3 regions of the Streptodolium elevatio genome follow, and region 3 is predicted to be linked to each of the others. Evidence: predicted binding sites of a transcription regulator. Region 3 holds the regulator's gene; each other region holds the start of a gene.
What was found. The regulator HrcA, encoded in region 3, represses chaperone genes, less so after heat shock. The targets are predictions, from matches to a motif close to TTNGCACTCNGNNNNNCNGAGTGCNAA.

Region 1 (3,249 bases), on a different contig from region 3:
ACCTACCTGGGCCGGGTCGAGGTGTCCGTCACCAACACCAACCAGCCCAACCGGATCTCCGCCCGGGTGTGGACCACGAACGGCTGGAGCGCCAACCTCAAGACGGAGGACGTCGCCAAGTTCCGGACGTACCGCGACCAGGCGTACCCGCAACGCCACTTCCCCGCGGGCACGCGGCTCTGCGCGGAGGGCTTCCGCGGTGGGTCCAGCGTCGGGCTGCCCTGCGTCACGATCACGAACTGACCGCGTTGCCCGTGCCCGCGACGCCAAAGGGCGGCACCCCGAACGGGGTGCCGCCCTTGGCGTTTGTCTCGCTGCCTCTGTCGTCGCCGGCGGCAGGACCCACCGGCTACGGCATCAGCGCACGACTACTGCTCCGTCACCGGATCAGAAGTCCATGCCGCCCATGTCCGGCGCGCCGCCCGCGGGGGCGCCGCCCTTCTCGGGCTTGTCGGCGATGACGGCCTCGGTGGTGAGGAAGAGCGCGGCGATGGAGGCCGCGTTCTGCAGCGCGGAGCGCGTCACCTTGGCCGGGTCGATGATGCCCTCGGCGACCAGGTCGACGTACTCGCCGGTCGCGGCGTTGAGGCCGTGGCCGGGGGTCAGGTTGCGCACCTTCTCCACGACGACGCCGCCCTCGAGGCCGGCGTTGACCGCGATCTGCTTCAGCGGGGCCTCGACGGCCAGCTTCACGATCGCGGCACCGGTGGCCTCGTCGCCCTCGAGCTCGAACTTCTCGAACGCGGCCTGGGACGCCTGGAGCAGGGCCACGCCGCCACCGGCGACGATGCCCTCCTCGACGGCGGCCTTGGCGTTGCGCACCGCGTCCTCGATGCGGTGCTTGCGCTCCTTGAGCTCGACCTCGGTCGCGGCACCGGCCTTGATGACCGCGACGCCGCCCGCGAGCTTCGCCAGGCGCTCCTGGAGCTTCTCACGGTCGTAGTCCGAGTCCGACTGCTCGATCTCGGCGCGGATCTGGTTGACGCGGCCCTGGACCTGGTCCGAGTCGCCGGCACCGTCGACGATGGTCGTCTCGTCCTTGGTGACGACGACCTTGCGGGCGCGGCCGAGCAGCTCGAGACCGGCGGAGTCCAGCTTGAGGCCGACCTCCTCGCTGATGACCTGGCCACCGGTGAGGATGGCGATGTCGCCCAGCATGGCCTTGCGGCGGTCGCCGAAGCCCGGCGCCTTGACCGCGACGGACTTGAAGGTGCCGCGGATCTTGTTGACGACGAGCGTGGCCAGGGCCTCGCCCTCGACGTCCTCGGCGATGATCGCGAGCGGCTTGCCGCCCTGCATGACCTTCTCCAGCAGCGGGAGCAGGTCCTTCACCGAGGCGATCTTGCTGTTGACGATCAGGATGTACGGGTCGTCGAGGACGGCCTCCATACGCTCCGGGTCGGTGGAGAAGTAGGGCGAGATGTAGCCCTTGTCGAAGCGCATGCCCTCGGTGAGCTCGAGCTCGAGGCCGAAGGTGTTGCTCTCCTCGACGGTGATGACGCCTTCCTTGCCGACCTTGTCCATCGCTTCGGCGATCATCTCGCCGATCTGCGGGTCGGCGGCGGAGATGGAGGCCGTCGAAGCGATCTGCTCCTTGGTCTCCACGTCCTTCGCGAGGTTCAGCAGCTGCTCGGAGACGGCCTCGACGGCCTTCTCGATGCCGCGCTTGAGGGCCATCGGGTTGGCGCCGGCGGCGACGTTCCGAAGACCCTCACGTACGAGCGCCTGGGCCAGGACGGTCGCGGTCGTCGTGCCGTCACCGGCGACGTCGTCCGTCTTCTTCGCGACCTCCTTGACCAGCTCGGCGCCGATCTTCTCGTACGGGTCCTCGAGCTCGATCTCCTTGGCGATGCTCACACCATCGTTGGTGATGGTGGGGGCGCCCCACTTCTTCTCGAGCACGACGTTGCGGCCCTTGGGGCCGAGCGTGACCTTGACGGCGTCGGCGAGCTGGTTCATCCCGCGCTCGAGGCCGCGACGCGCTTCCTCGTCGAACGCGATGATCTTGGCCATGTGGTGAGGTCCTCCCAGAACGGGGTGGATGCTGAGGACCTGGGCCGACGCCCGCGACGGACGACCCGGCTCCGCGGGGATCCTTCCCCCACGGCCTCCGGACCTCGTCTGCCCGGTCCTTTTGTCACTCTCACATCCAGAGTGCTAACGCCAATGATTAGCACTCGGGTAGGTCGAGTGCAAGCGGACCCCCGGTACCGGGGCGCTCGCGCCGGGACGACCGCACCGGCACGCGGCGCCGGACACGCCGGCGCACAGCACCGAGGCCCGGCCCCCGCGTACGGGGAACCGGGCCTCGGCGACGTCTGAAGAAGAGCAGTACAAGAAGAGCCGTGCAGGCTCAGGCGGTCACACGGACCATGTCCGCCTGCGGACCCTTCTGCCCCTGCGAGATCTCGAACTCGACCCGCTGTCCTTCCTCAAGCGTCCGGTACCCGTCCATCTGGATCGCGCTGTAGTGGACGAAGACGTCCGCACCACCGTCGACCGCGATGAAGCCGTACCCCTTCTCCGCGTTGAACCACTTGACGGTGCCCTGAGCCATTCCTAACTCCCCTGTTACTGGCCCTTTCACGGAAACTGCGCGCCGCAGCTCCGGGTCGTATCGCAACTTCTTGACCGACTGAGTGAAGTCAGCACAGGGCAAGCAGGTTCGCGAGTTGTTGCCGCGCACCAGATCCAGTACGTGGAACCGTCCGACCGCGGCTGAATGTATCCGGATGGGTGCCCGACGCAACAGGTCAAACGGACGAGAAATCCGGGACGAACAAAACGGATGTCTTTGATTAATTCCTAGTTAAAACCGCATTTCACTCCGCATCAAAAGCGACAAACGGAGCATTTCGGATGTGATCCCGGCCACGGGATTGTCGGGCCGTTGCCGCGAAATCTCCGGAAAATGCGGTTGTACGCACCATGCTTCCCCGGATTCGCCGATGCACCTGCGGGATTGCCGCACGGAACACTTCGTTCCGAATGCCGAGCCCCGCTGCATTGATCATGGATTGCTCGCCGGGCACCCCACGCAAAAGTCCGCCGCACGGTCGAGACCGTGCGGCGGACTTGCCCGAACGGGGATCAGCAACCGCCCGCGACGGCCGGGATGACCGAAACGTTGGCGCCGTCCGGCGTGGCCGTCTGAAGGCCCTCGGCGAAGCGCACGTCGTCGTCGTTCACGTACACGTTCACGAAGCGCCGCAGCTTGCCCTGGTCGTCCAGCACCCGGGCGGCGATGCC
Region 2 (3,249 bases), on a different contig from region 3:
GCCTGCGTCAGCGCCGCGGCGACCAACTCCGGCACATGCGCCCGCCGCAGCCGCGTCGCCCACGCCAACTCGTCGGCAGGCCGATACTCCGCCAACTCCGCGAGCAGCCCGCGCCCCTCGGCCGACAACAACCGCGCAAATCCCTCGACGTCCACCCCCACATTCTCCGTGCCGCCCACACCGGCCGGATACGTACGTCAGCCGACCCGAGCACTTCGACCCATGCCGGCCGCCCCTCGGCCCCGAAACCTGCCGTACCGACTAGCCGGTGACCACGGTGTGGGCGGGGTAGATCCTCGGCTGCGCGTCCGCCACGCCGAGTTCCTCCAGCGCCGGAATGATGAACTCACCGAACCGCTGGAACGCTTCCTCCGACTCCCACACGTCGACGACGAGCCATCCGTCAGCGGTGGGTGCGGCGGTGTGCGAAATGATCCCCGGCACGGGCCAGTCGGAAAGGCTCGTCACCGCCCCGCGTCCGCCCGTCACCTTCTCGGCGCTTCCCTCGTACTGCGCCTGAGTCATGCCGGGGAACTCGAAGACAACGACGATCGCCATGGTGCACTCCCTGGAACGCGGACACTGATCTCCCGATCCAGCCAAGTCGAACACCACACGCCGCAACCCGCCCCTCGGCCTGACCCGAACGAGCGACCGCCCCCCGGCCGGGCACCTTCCGGATGTGCGAGGGTCGAGTCGGGCATTCCCTCAGCCCGCAGGGTCACGCAGGCCGACGCAGTCGAACGCCCAAAAAGCCTCTGAATACACAAAAGTTCCCGTCATCCACGGCTCGTGAGCGGACAACCGGGCGACCTGAAAAGCGGCGTCAGGAATACGCAGCGACGGCGAACGAAAGCCCACCGCACCGGCGCGCTCGAAGCCGCGCGTGCCGTAGTACTGCGGCGAACCCTCCAGGAACACCAACGGCACCCCTTGGTTGTCGGCCGCTTCGAGGGCGTGGGCGATGAGCTGCGTACCGATGCCCTGGCGCTGGAACTCCGGAGCCACGCCCAACGGTGACAGTGACAGGACGTCCACGATCCGGCGCGGAGCATCCAACCGCGTAGCGCTCAGCAGGACGTGCCCGACGATCCGGTCGTCGACGACGGCGACAAAGGACATCGGCGCCAACGCAGCCTCCGCAACGCGAAGTGCCTCCACGAGCCCCGGAATCCGCTCGTCGCCACCGAAGGCCCGCGTGTGAACGTCGCGCACATCGCGGTGATCGTCACCGGTCTCCTGCCGGATCACCACCCCGGCCCCATCGAGAGCGATCCGGCAGCGTCCAGGCGCATCACATGACGTCATGCCCGCGAGAGTAAATCGCGGGACGGCCCACCCTCGACGCAATTGCACCGGCCTTGTCACTTCCGCAATCGGGCCGGCCGTCGGGACTCATCCGTGCAAATCACCCGATACCCCTTGTCGTGGGCAGATTTTCCGTCATGAAGGCCCATGGGATCACGCACTGAAAAAACTTCTTCGCGGCCGACTCCGCGCTTCGTCCCGGCCTCCGGTACCTGTCATATGGCGAGTATCTGGCGCACGGGCAGGCCCGGCCGGGAGCATACGAGCAGGGCCGTCGACGGGCTGACCCTCACGATCGCGCCCCGAGATCACGGCCCAGGGGCGGCCCCGAGCGGCGTCCGGCGGAGGTGCCCTGCGCTTCCCCCCAAGGGGGGATCCGGGCGGCGCTCGTTGGCACTCTAGTTGACGGAGTGCTAAGCGGACCCTAGGGTCTGCATTGGCACTCTCCCTATGAGTGTGCCAACGCGACGGGCAGGTCCGGCACCCGCGACGACGGGCTTACCTGGTCGCCACCTGACAATTACCCCGTGAGATCTCCGAAGGGGGAGGTCGGATCGTGACGACCGCCAGCACCAAGGTTGCCATCAAGCCGCTTGAGGACCGCATCGTGGTCCAGACGCTCGAGGCCGAGCAGACCACGGCCTCGGGCCTGGTCATTCCGGACACGGCGAAGGAGAAGCCCCAGGAGGGCGTCGTCCTGGCCGTGGGCCCCGGCCGCTTCGAGGACGGGCAGCGCCTGCCGCTCGACGTGAAGGTCGGCGATGTCGTCCTGTACAGCAAGTACGGCGGCACCGAGGTGAAGTACAACGGCGAGGAGTACCTCGTCCTCTCGGCGCGCGACGTTCTCGCGATCATCGAGAAGTGACATCGCGGCTCTAGACGTCGTTCTGGGCCGCTGATTCATCGACCCGCCCCGGGCACCCCGACTGGGGCGCCCGGGGCGGCGTCGTTGGCGGCCCGTACATGCAGGCTTGAGGACGAAGGAACAAGAGGACTCACATCCCATGCCCAAGATTCTTCAGTTTGACGAGCACGCCCGCCGTTCGCTGGAGCGCGGCGTCAACGCGCTCGCGGACGCGGTCAAGGTGACGATCGGCCCCAAGGGCCGCAACGTCGTCATCGACAAGAAGTTCGGCGCGCCGACGATCACCAACGACGGTGTGACCATCGCCCGCGAGGTCGAGCTCGACGACCCGTACGAGAACCTCGGCGCCCAGCTCGCGAAGGAGGTGGCGACCAAGACCAACGACATCGCAGGTGACGGTACGACCACCGCGACCGTGCTCGCCCAGGCGCTGGTACGCGAGGGCCTGCGCAACGTCGCCGCCGGTGCCGCGCCGATGGACCTCAAGAAGGGCATCGACGCCGCGGTCAAGGCCGTGTCGGACGAACTGCTCGGCACCGCCCGCGCGATCGACGGCAAGGAGGACATCGCCAACGTCGCCGCGCTGTCCGCGCAGGACCGTCAGATCGGCGAGCTGATCGCCGAGGCCATGGACAAGGTCGGCAAGGACGGTGTCATCACCGTCGAAGAGTCGAACACCATGGGCCTGGAGCTGGAGTTCACCGAGGGCCTCCAGTTCGACAAGGGCTACCTGTCGCCGTACATGGTCACCGACCAGGAGCGCATGGAAGCGGTCCTGGAGGAGCCCTACATCCTCATCAACCAGGGCAAGATCTCGGCGATCGCCGAGCTGCTCCCGATCCTGGAGAAGGTCATCCAGGCGGGCGGCAACAAGCCGCTGCTGATCGTCGCCGAGGACATCGAGGGCGAGGCCCTGTCGACGCTGGTCGTCAACAAGATCCGCGGCACGTTCAACGCCGTCGCGGTCAAGGCCCCGGGCTTCGGCGACCGCCGCAAGGCGATGCTGGAGGACATGGCCATCCTGACCGGCGGCCAGGTCATCGCTCCCGAGGTCGGCCTCAAGCTGGACCAGGCGG
Region 3 (3,249 bases):
CACCCGCACCACCGCGCCGCAGAACCCGGTCTCGACCTCCTCGACCACCAGGTCCCGGTCGGCCGCCACCTCGGGGACCGCCTTGGGCTTCTTCCACGGCGGTGTCAGATCGGGCCCGTAACTCCTGCTGCGCATAGCGACCGACGCTAGCGGTCCGGCCGCCGTCACCCGTTCAGGCGCGCCGACCGCGCACGTACGCCAACTGGCGTTCGGCGAAGTCCCGGTCCACCAGGGCGCCGTGCCCGGGCACCAGCACGCTCGCCGGCAGCTCCAACACCCGCTCCAGGGCACCCGGCCACTCGTCCGGGTACGAGTCGGGACCGTACGACGGCGGCGCCGACTCCTCCAGCAGGTCCCCGGCGACCAGCAGGTCCGCGTCCGGGACGTGGACCACCACGTCGCACCCGGTGTGGCCGCGCCCCGGCGCGTACACCTCGGCCCCGACGACCCCGAGCGGCAGCGACCCGTCGTGCGGGACCAGGACCGTGGGCGGGACAATACGTACCGCGGCCATGTCGTCCGCGGGCATGCCGTAGCGCAGCGCGTCGGCGCGGCCCCGCTCGCCCCACTCGGCCAGATAGGGCGGCAGGGCCTCGTGGCCCACGATTTCGACGTCCGGGAACTGCCGTAGGACTTCTGCGTTGCCATAGCAGTGGTCGAAGTGACCGTGTGTGTTCACCACTGCCAGCGCGCGATAGGGGAGGCCGTGCTCCGAGAGCATGCGCTCGAGGCCCGCGAGGAGCCCGCGCGTCTCGCGTTCGTACGAGCCGGTGTCGACGAGGGCGAAGCCCTCGGGGCCCGCCACCGCCACGACGTTCAGGTCCAGTTCGGGCAGCCGCGCGACGAACACCCCGGGTGCCACAGGGCCCCAACGCGTCCATTCGTCATGTTCCGCGTGTACCATCCTGCGACCCTTCCACAGACGGCAGGGTACGGACGCATCGGCGTCGCCGTACACTGGCACTCCAGCAAGCGGAGTGCCAGGCAGGTCAGGGAGGTGCGCACGGTGCTCGACGACCGCAAGCTCGACGTGCTGCGCGCCATCGTGCAGGACTACGTGGCGACTCACGAGCCCGTCGGATCCAAAGCGCTCGCGGAACGGCACAACCTCGGGGTCTCCCCGGCGACCATCCGCAACGACATGGCCGCGCTGGAGGAGGAGGGGTACATCACCCAGCCCCACACCAGCGCGGGCCGCGTACCCACCGACAAGGGCTACCGGCTCTTCGTCGACCGGCTCGCGGGCATCAAGCCGCTGTCCACGCCCGAGCGCCGGGCGATCCAGCTCTTCCTGGACGGCGCCGTGGACCTCGACGACGTGGTCGGCCGCACCGTGCGCCTCCTCGCCCAGCTGACCCACCAGGTCGCCGTGGTGCAGTACCCGTCCCTCACCCGGTCCACCATCCGGCACGTCGAGCTGCTGACCCTGGCACCGACCCGGATCATGCTCGTGCTCATCACCAACACCGGGCGGGTCGAGCAGCGCGTGCTGGACGCACCCGGCCCGATCGGCGACACCCTGCTCGCCGACCTCCGCGGCCGGATCAACGGCGTCGTCGTCGGCAGGCGCTTCGCCGACGTCGCCCTGCTGGTGCAGGACCTCGGCGAGTCCTTCACGGCCGAGGAGCGGCCGATCGTCACCACAGTCCTCGCCGCCCTGCTCGACACCCTCGTGGAGCAGCAGGAAGAGCGGGTCGTCCTCGCGGGAACCGCGAACCTCACCCGGTTCGGCACCGACTTCCCGATGACGATCCGCCCGGTACTCGAGGCCCTGGAGGAGCACGTCGTGCTCCTGCGCCTGCTCGGGGAGGCCACCGAGCCTGCCATGGTGGTGCGTATCGGCCACGAGAACATGCACGAGGGACTGGCCGCCACCTCGGTGGTGTCCGTCGGGTACGGCAGCGGGGACGAGGCCCTCGCCAAACTCGGCGTGCTCGGGCCGACCAGGATGGACTACCCCGGAACGATGGGAGCGGTACGCGCCGTGGCACGGTACGTCGGACAGATTCTCGCGGAGTCGTAGTTGACCACTGATTACTACGAGGTCCTGGGTGTTCGGCGCGACGCCACGCCCGAGGAGATCAAGAAGGCCTTCCGCCGCCTCGCCCGTGAACTGCACCCGGATGTGAATCCGGACCCCAAGACGCAAGAGCGCTTCAAGGAGATCAACGCCGCCTACGAGGTCCTCTCGGACCCGCAGAAGCGGCAGATGTACGACCTCGGCGGCGACCCGCTTGGCGGCGCGGGGGCCGGGCCCGGCGGCGGCTTCGGCGCGGGCTTCGGCTTCAGCGACATCATGGACGCGTTCTTCGGCCAGGCGAGCCAGCGCGGCCCGCGCTCGCGCACCCGCCGCGGCCAGGACGCCATGATCCGCATCGAGGTGCAGTTGGAGGAGGCGGCGTTCGGCACGACCCGGGAGATCCAGGTCGACACCGCGGTCACCTGCAACACCTGCAACGGCGAGGGCGCCGCTCCCGGCACCACCGCGCAGACGTGCGACATGTGCCGGGGCCGCGGCGAGGTCAGCCAGGTCACACGGTCGTTCCTCGGCCAGGTCATGACGTCGCGCCCGTGCCCGCAGTGCCAGGGCTTCGGCACCGTGGTGCCGACCCCGTGCCCGGAGTGCGCGGGCGACGGACGCGTACGCGCGCGCCGCACGCTCACCGTCAAGATCCCGGCGGGCGTCGACTCCGGCACGCGCATCCAGCTCGCGGGCGAGGGCGAGGTCGGCCCGGGCGGCGGCCCGGCCGGCGACCTCTACGTCGAGATCGCCGAGGTCCCGCACCCGACGTTCCAGCGCCGGGGCGACGACCTGCACTGCACGGTCACCATCCCGATGACGGCCGCGGCCCTGGGCACGAAGGTGCCGCTGGAGACGCTGGACGGCGTCGCGGAGATCGACATCAGGCCGGGGACCCAGTCCGGGCAGTCCATCCCGCTGCACGGCAGGGGCATCACGCACCTGCGGGGCGGCGGCCGGGGCGACCTCCTGGTGCACGTCGAGGTGCAGACGCCCTCGAAGCTCGACCCGGAGCAGGAGGAACTCCTGCGCAGACTCGCCAAGTTGCGGGCCGAGGAGCGGCCCCAGGGGCAGTTCTCGCCGGGGCAGCAGGGGTTGTTCTCCCGCCTGAAGGACGCCTTCAACGGGCGCTGAGGCGAACCGGCGCCACGCTGCGGAACGGCACAGCGCGGACACCGCCACGGCACGAACAGGCGCCAACAGGCACCTACAGCACGGCACACACGGTA

Region 1: groL (chaperonin GroEL) is a predicted target of HrcA. The motif match lies at 2,171-2,197, and genes of this name have one in related genera.
Region 2: groES (co-chaperone GroES) is a predicted target of HrcA. The motif match lies at 1,699-1,725, and genes of this name have one in related genera.

What each region holds. Positions count from the first base shown of each region.
Region 1 covers NZ_JBSFVE010000001.1:918,391-921,639, forward strand. Annotated here, with positions in the region: gene ACWD12_RS04025 (hypothetical protein) at 1-243, shown strand, start outside; gene groL (chaperonin GroEL) at 388-2,013, opposite strand; gene ACWD12_RS04035 (cold-shock protein) at 2,354-2,557, opposite strand; gene ACWD12_RS04040 (ubiquitin-like small modifier protein 1) at 3,091-3,249, opposite strand, start outside.
Region 2 covers NZ_JBSFVE010000001.1:528,709-531,957, reverse strand. Annotated here, with positions in the region: gene ACWD12_RS02275 (class I SAM-dependent methyltransferase) at 1-155, opposite strand, end outside; gene ACWD12_RS02270 (hypothetical protein) at 262-558, opposite strand; gene ACWD12_RS02265 (GNAT family N-acetyltransferase) at 709-1,254, opposite strand; gene groES (co-chaperone GroES) at 1,865-2,173, shown strand; gene groL (chaperonin GroEL) at 2,313-3,249, shown strand, end outside.
Region 3 covers NZ_JBSFVE010000008.1:244,418-247,666, reverse strand. Annotated here, with positions in the region: gene ACWD12_RS17420 (DUF3097 domain-containing protein) at 1-135, opposite strand, end outside; gene ACWD12_RS17415 (MBL fold metallo-hydrolase) at 173-862, opposite strand; gene hrcA (heat-inducible transcriptional repressor HrcA) at 1,007-2,023, shown strand; gene dnaJ (molecular chaperone DnaJ) at 2,024-3,154, shown strand.